Regions from separate parts of the Photobacterium damselae subsp. damselae genome, predicted to be linked through region 2. Evidence: predicted binding sites of a transcription regulator. Region 2 holds the regulator's gene; the other holds the start of a gene.
The links. The regulator MetJ, encoded in region 2, represses methionine synthesis genes. The targets are predictions, from matches to a motif close to TTAGACNTNTANANGTCTAA.
Positions count from the first base shown of each region.

Region 1: the regulator MetJ is predicted to act here: its motif matches at 1,575-1,594, upstream of metK (methionine adenosyltransferase).

Region 1 is NZ_CP146970.1:2,794,468-2,798,678, forward strand. It holds gene tkt (transketolase) at 1-1,274, opposite strand, end outside; gene metK (methionine adenosyltransferase) at 1,692-2,846, shown strand; gene WAX86_RS12690 (SprT family zinc-dependent metalloprotease) at 2,949-3,431, shown strand; gene endA (deoxyribonuclease I) at 3,562-4,211, shown strand, end outside.
Region 2 is NZ_CP146970.1:3,065,959-3,070,169, forward strand. It holds gene WAX86_RS14080 (PadR family transcriptional regulator) at 1-530, shown strand, start outside; gene WAX86_RS14085 (O-succinylhomoserine (thiol)-lyase) at 607-1,770, opposite strand; gene metJ (met regulon transcriptional regulator MetJ) at 2,057-2,374, shown strand; gene WAX86_RS14095 (sodium:proton antiporter) at 2,528-3,706, opposite strand.

The sequences.
Region 1 (4,211 bases), 270 kb from region 2:
TTGATAATCGCAGTCATACCAAATTCACGCACACCGTAGTGAATGTAGTTACCCGATGCATCATCAGCGGTTAAAGCTTTAGAGCCCGACCACATAGTTAGGTTTGATGGTGCAAGGTCAGCCGAACCACCCATAAATTCTGGCAGTAATTTACCAAATGCTTCTAGTGCGTTCTGTGATGCTTTACGAGAAGCAATATTCGCTGGGTTTGCTTGCAGATCAGCGATGATTGCCGAGGTTGCTTCTTCCCAGTTTGCAGGTAGTTCGCCATTAACACGACGCTTAAACTCAGCCGCTAATTCTGGGTATTGTGCAGCATATGCCGCAAATTTTTCATCCCAAGCAACTTCTTTTGCACTACCCGCTTCTTTTGCGTCCCACTGAGCATAAATATCAGCAGGAATTTCAAATGGGCCGTGTTCCCAGCCAAGGAATTCACGAGCCGCTTTAATCTCTTCAGCGCCTAGTGGTGCACCGTGACAGTCGTGAGAACCTGCTTTATTTGGTGAACCAAAGCCGATGATGGTTTTCGTACAAATCAGTGTTGGACGTGTAGTTTCTGCTTTTGCCGCTTCAATTGCAGCATTGATTGCTTCAGCATCATGACCATCAACAGCAGGGATAACATGCCAGCCGTATGCTTCAAAACGTTTTGGCGTATCGTCAGAGAACCAACCTTCAACATGACCATCGATAGAAATACCGTTGTCATCCCAAAATGCGATCAATTTACCAAGACCTAGAGTACCTGCTAGAGAACACGCTTCATGAGAAACGCCTTCCATCATACAACCGTCGCCCATAAACACATATGTGTGGTGGTCAACAATATCATGACCTTCGCGGTTAAATTGTGCAGCCAATGCTTTTTCAGCTAATGCCATACCTACAGCATTAGTAATACCTTGGCCTAGAGGACCTGTTGTTGTTTCAACACCTGGTGCATAACCGTATTCTGGGTGACCAGGCGTTTTTGAATGCAGTTGACGGAAGTTTTTCAGATCATCGATAGCTAGATCGTAACCTGTTAAATGAAGCAGAGAGTAGATAAGCATAGAACCATGACCGTTTGATAGGATAAAACGGTCGCGATCAGCCCAATTTGGGTTTTGCGGGTTATGGTTCATATGACCACGCCATAAAACTTCAGCGATATCAGCCATACCCATAGGCGCACCAGGGTGACCAGAATTTGCCTGTTGAACCCCATCCATGCTCAATGCGCGGATTGCATTAGCCAACTGTTTACGAGAAATCGCGTTGCTAGAAGTCATGTCTGCTCCAAGAAATACCTAGACTTATATAAAAGAAGAAAAATGATCTTATTTCCCTTCATCAACGGTGCAATATTGTCGCAAACCCATTTCACCACTGCAAACGATTTCCTGTAAAAAATCGGTACATTTTCAGACAACTAGCAACATTTTTATTAAATTAGCGCGAATAACCAAACAGTTAAGTAATCGTTTGCTTTTATCTATTGGAAACTAAACCTGACACTTATTCCTACTCCTTTCTCTTTTCCCCACAGTTTGTGTTGTTGATTTTATCTCGATTCTGCGTATTATAGACGTCTAGACGGAGGTAGCTCTAAACGTATAACCATACATACGTCACTACTGCTAAGTAAGAGTTCACAGTAAAACGCTACCTAGTTACCTTATTTAAGAAATAAAAAAGTGAGATCTTTCATGGCTAAACACCTGTTTACTTCTGAATCAGTATCAGAAGGTCATCCTGATAAAATCGCAGACCAAATCTCAGATGCGGTACTAGATGCAATTTTAGAACAAGACCCGAAAGCACGTGTGGCGTGTGAGACTTACGTAAAAACCGGTATGGTGATGGTTGGTGGTGAGATCACTACTTCTGCTTGGGTTGATATTGAAGAACTGACTCGCGAAACTGTTCGTGAAATTGGTTATGTTCATTCGGATATGGGCTTTGATGCAAACTCTTGCGCTATCTTAAACACCATCGGTAAGCAATCACCAGATATTAACCAAGGTGTTGATAAGACAGATCCTAAAGAACAAGGTGCTGGTGACCAAGGTATTATGTTTGGTTATGCAACTAACGAAACTGATGTGCTAATGCCAGCTCCTATTACTTATTCTCACCTACTAATGCAGCGTCAAGCAGAAGTACGTAAGAATGGTACCCTACCATGGCTTCGTCCTGATGCTAAATCTCAGGTAACGTTCCAATACGACAACGGTAAGATTGTAGGTATCGATGCAGTAGTGCTTTCTACTCAGCATAGCGATTCAATCTCAACACCGGATCTTCGTGAAGCGGTAATGGAAGAGATCATTAAGCCAGTCCTACCTGCTGAATGGTTAAGCCGTGATACTAAGTATTTCATCAACCCAACAGGTCGCTTCGTTATCGGTGGACCAATGGGTGACTGTGGTCTAACAGGTCGTAAGATCATCGTTGATACATACGGCGGTGCAGCTCGTCACGGTGGCGGTGCATTCTCTGGTAAAGATCCATCAAAAGTTGACCGTAGTGCTGCTTATGCTGCTCGTTATGTTGCGAAAAATATCGTTGCGGCAGGCATGGCAGATCGCTGTGAAATCCAGCTTTCTTACGCAATCGGTGTGGCAGATCCAACATCTATCATGGTAGAAACTTTTGGTACTGAAAAAGTAGCACAAGAGATCATCATCGAAGCAGTACGTCAGCACTTTGACCTACGCCCATACGGCCTACAAGAGATGCTAAATCTTCTTCAGCCTATTTATAAGAAGACTGCAGCATACGGTCACTTTGGCCGTGAAGAGTTCCCTTGGGAAAAAACAGATAAAGTTGCAGCGCTGCGTGACTTCGCTAAATTAAGCTAAGTCAGCCGTTAAAGACCCAAATTTAAAAGGGAGCTTGCGAGCTCCCTTTTTGCATTAAATTGATTTATTCTAATCAAGTGTCTCCCCTTTTCACTTCATCGTATGTCAGCTCTACAACAACAGATCATTGCCCAAGTTACTCATTGTATTCAGCACGCCAATACTCGATTGCAAAAGCATTTTTCAGTCCCTAAAGTCACCTTTACCCAGCGCGGTAAGATTGCCGGTAGTGCCCGACTGCAGAGCTGGGAAGTACGGTTTAATCCGGTGCTATTACAAGAAAATCCTGACGCTTTTATTAATCATGTTGTCCCCCATGAGATTGCTCACCTCATCGTATTTAAACTGTTTGGTCGAGTAAAACCCCATGGTCGAGAGTGGCAATTAATCATGACTCAAGTGTTTAATATTCCCGCTCAAGCCACCCACAGTTTTGATGTTTCTTCAGTTCAAGGTCGAATCTATCTCTACGATTGCCAGTGCCAAGAGCATCAATTGAGTATTCGTCGTCATAATAAAATTCAGCGCCAACAAGCGGTATATCACTGCCGAAGTTGCAAACAACCACTCAAAGCCCGCCAATAGAAATCACTAGAATAAATCGCAAACTTACTTATTTATAACGCGATCTATCCTCTTTTATGGTGTAATTGTGCTAACTCACAATACATCTTGATGTGATATCACTCGCATTAAATAAGTAAAAGGACCGGATATGAGACCATCCCTGCGCTTGTTGGTACTCGGCGCACTATTACCGCTTACAGCATTTGCCAAAGCACCCGCTAACTTCTCCAGCGCTAAGCGTGTCGCTTCTGAGCTATACCAAGAGCATCCCATTACGTTTTACTGTGGCTGTGATATTAAATGGCAGGGTAAAAAAATGGTGCCCGACCTTGAAAGTTGTGGCTATCAAGTCCGTAAACAGGAAAAACGAGCAAACCGAATTGAGTGGGAGCATGTTGTTCCAGCATGGCAATTTGGTCACCAATTACAGTGTTGGCAAAATGGCGGACGCAAAGAGTGTGGCAAAGATAAAACATTCAAAAAAATGGAGTCGGATCTGCATAACTTGACCCCAGCTATTGGTGAAGTCAACGGCGATCGTTCTAATTTCCAATTTATGCCGTGGAATGGCAATGAAGGCGCTTATTATGGTCAATGTGAAATGAAAATTGACTTTAAAGGTCGTCGAGCCGATCCACCAACACGAGCCCGTGGAGCCATTGCTCGTACCTATCTATATATGAACAACAAATACAAATTTAACCTATCAAAACAGCAACGACGCCTGATGGAAGCCTGGGATAAAATGTATCCAGTGACAGCGTGGGAATGCCAACGTGACCGTGAAATTGCAAAAAT
Region 2 (4,211 bases):
ACCGCGAAGCGACAGGGTACGATATTACCAAAGAATTCTCACACAGCATCGGCTATTTCTGGAAAGCGAGCCACCAGCAGGTGTATCGCGAACTGAATAAAATGGCTACTAATGATCTGGTAACTTGTCGCCTTGAGCCTCAAGAGGGTAAGCCAGACCGTAAAGTATATTCCATTACCGATTTGGGTCGTCAGGCATTGTTTGCTTGGTTCCAAGAGCCAGCACAAAACCCAACAACTCGTGATGAATTCTCAGCAAAACTGCTGGTTTGTGGAGTTCATAACTCAGAACCAATGCAGCAACAATTAGAAGCACTGATTGAAGAATCTCGCGCTCTAATTAACCATTACCATGAGTTGGAAAAAGTACATTTCCCAAATCACCGTAGTCTTGATCGCCAAACTCGTCTTGAGCGTTTAACACTACGTCGTGGTATCCATAATCGTCAAGCTTGGATTTACTGGGCTGAAGAAGTACTGGCTGAACTTAAAGATATGGACAGTTCTTCAAGTGCAGTAGCAATTAACTAATCTTGCTACCACAATGACTGATTGCTAAAGCCGCTCAATATGGGCGGCTTTGCTTTATTCCCAAATAACCACAAACTTAAATACGCTGGGCTGCCGATAGCGCCTGTTCTAAATCTGCAATCAGATCCCGACTATCTTCTAATCCAACCGATAAACGCAATAACTGAGAAGTGATTCCAGCTTCTTGCTGTGCTTCATCCGACATTGCTCGATGAGTCATACTCGCAGGATGAGCAATCAAGCTTTCTGTTCCGCCCAAAGACTCTGCTAATGAAAATAACGTTAAGGCTTTAACAAAACACTGTAGCTGCTCAAAGCTTCCAGCAAATTCAAAGCTAAGCATAGAACCAAAACCCAATTGCTGCTTATTAGCGATTTCGTGGCCAGGGTGCTCGGGCAAACTTGGATGGTAAAGGGTACCGATTAGCGGATGCTGTTGTAAAAAACCCATCACGGCTTGGGCATTTTCTTCATGAAGACGAATTCGAGGGGCAAGCGTACGTAGACCTCGCAACGTTAAATAAGCATCAAAGGCCGCCCCTGTTGCACCAATACAGTTTGCCCACCATGCAATATCTTCTGCTTGCTGTGAATCTTTACTAATTAAGACCCCACCAACAACATCAGAGTGACCATTAATGTACTTGGTTGTTGAATGCACGACAAAATCAGCACCGAGTGTCAGTGGTAACTGTAATATTGGAGAGAGAAATGTATTATCAACCGCAACTTGTGCCCCAACCGCCTCAGCCTGTTGGCAAATATTAGTAATATCAACCACGCGAAGCAGCGGATTCGAGGGGGTTTCGACCCAAATCAGTTTAGGCTTAAGACTTAATGCTTCAGTTAACGCTTGAGGATCGCCTTGATTAATAAAGCGAACCTTAAAATCCCCTTTTTGTGCCCGCGTATTTAGGAGGCGATATGTACCTCCGTAGCAATCATGAGGGGCAACAACCAGATCATTTGGGCCAAGTAGTGCTGACACCAACAAATTAATCGCTGCAGTACCACAGTTAGTCACTACCGCGCCAGCTCCCTGCTCTAACTGAGCTAATGCCTCAGCTAAAGTATTACGGGTAGGATTACCAGAGCGAGAATAGTCGTATTGAGGCACTTCTCCTAATGCATTAAAGCTGTAAGTTGAGGTAAGATAGATCGGCGGCACGACCGCATTGTATTGGCTATCACAATCAATACCGCTACGCACTGCAATGGTTGCACTTCGTTTATTACTCATACTTGCCATCCCTAGCCCTTTATTGTTGAGTTTTTATTCATCCTGTTCCCACCTTAACCACTAACATTTAGGACGTCAATACTTCCAGACGGCTAAACACCTTTACATATAGCAGTAAGTCCAGCTAAAATTTAGGTCTATTTGGCTCTTGTTATCGACGACAGACCACAGTTATTACTCTTTAGACAAGACAAATAGGTAATGTTGACGTAATATCGCGCCCTCATTATAACAGCGCACATCAATAGCTAACTGAGATTGTCGATTAAGTAAAAGAAGGTAAGACATGGCAGAGTGGAATGGCGAATATATTAGCCCATACGCAGAACACGGTAAGAAAAACGAACAAGTAAAAAAGATCACTGTGTCTATTCCATTAAAGGTGCTCAAAATTCTTACTGATGAACGTACTCGTCGTCAGGTAAATAATTTGCGTCATGCAACAAACAGCGAATTGCTATGCGAAGCATTCCTTCATGCATACACTGGGCAACCACTGCCAACTGACGATGACATTCGTAAAGATCGTCCAGACGATATTCCATCAGAAGCCAAAGCTATGATGGATGAAATGGGGATCAGCTACGAAAATCCAGATGAATAACTCATCACTGCTCACCGCTTAGCTCAATAAAAAACAGCGCCCACTTAATGGCGCTGTTTTTGACTTACAATCGCGGCATATTGTTATTATCACTAAGCGACTCGACCGACCAATAGACTCAATAAAAAGATACTGATCACCGCAGCTAACAGTTTAAGCTCTCGACTCTTCATAACGCTCCTCCTCACTTTGGCTAGTTGGAGTTACAATCAGATAACGAACAACCATAATAAATAAGCCCGTCATCACTAAATTCAATGCCAGAGATAACATACTGATCGTGATCATCGGCCCACCAAACCCGTAACCCAAACTGATCATCAATACACCTGCGCCAACTTCACCTCTTGGCCACATACTAATGGATAACGCTAGACGCTCACGCAAAGTTGCCTCTTTGCGGTAACAAAACAGTGGGAACATTTTGCCTAGATTAGCCAACACCGATATCACTAAAACATGATAGATAATTTCTTTCATCCCCATCGCAGGCATCGCCATTGACAATGATGTTGTAGCAACGGTTTCGCTAACAGCATTAAACAGAGGTGGTAAGCTTAGACCCACCAGCACCATAAATATTGCGGCAACCCAAGTAGAGACTTTTTCATCTTGCTTGGATTCATGCTGTGATTTCATCAAGCATCCCAACACAAAAGCAGGAAGAAGTACCTCGAAATGTATCCCAGAGCGTAAGTAAAACAGCTCACAAACGACAGCGATAATGACAGAATAAAATAAAATGCTACGAGCAGATGATGGAATACTCCATTGATGTAAATAGCGATAACCTAATATCAGCAAAGCAAACATCAAAAATAACGTAACCCCAAGTGCTGGCTGCCAACCTACAATTAAAATAGACAATGGAATCATAAGCAGGACGGTATCGAGATCATCAAAAATCGCTAAGATACGAGCTTTACTGAACATCCAAGTCGCACCAAGCCCAGCCGCTGCTAACATGGCAAATAAAACACCCGCTGATGTAGGAGCGGCAAAGCGTCCAATAACGAGTGTCTCTTTCCATGCATCCGCATTAGTCCAGAGTTCTGCTGGAAATAAGACAAAAATAAAATAAACAACTACTGCAATCCAAGGGAATGTGGCGGTTGTCATCGCAACAATATAATCCCAACGATATTGTTTTAAATTATTTTTATCAATTTCAAATTCACGCCCTACATTAATCATAATATAAGACAATGCGGTCATCGTTGATATCATAATTAATGATTGCAATTGATTATAATGAGTAAAAATATTTGGCAGAAGTTGAGAACCAAATAAACCAACAATTAATAACAACGAGTAGATAATAACTTTCCTCACTCAACACCTCGCAATAATGTTAAATATAACAGCAAAAATAAAAGTTGTTTGTTGCTATTAAAGTTAACGCAAAAAACAGCATCTTTGCGGGACATCACAGTAATATAGCGGGAATAGCGTACTTCTATGATTAATATCAAACTAATTATCTTAAATGAATATCGAGATGCAACTTAATGTAAAATTAAATTAATAAGAGGTAGGTTAAGTTGAATTAATTATTCGTTTTTTACGAAATTAATTTTTAATTTAACAGCGATAATAAATAGCACTTATAAAGGTTAATAAATATAGATAATTGTGGATTTATAAAAGTTATTTTTTGTAATAATAAGTAAAAATAAGATATAGCTATCGATTAAAAGATAAAATTATCAATCTAAGGTAATGAAGTAATAAAGAGTGATTAAGATCGATATATATTTTTATTAGAGAAACTACACTATGGCCAAAACAGATTAGTTTGCTAATTTACCCATAATATAGAGGTGGCTTATGCTCGATT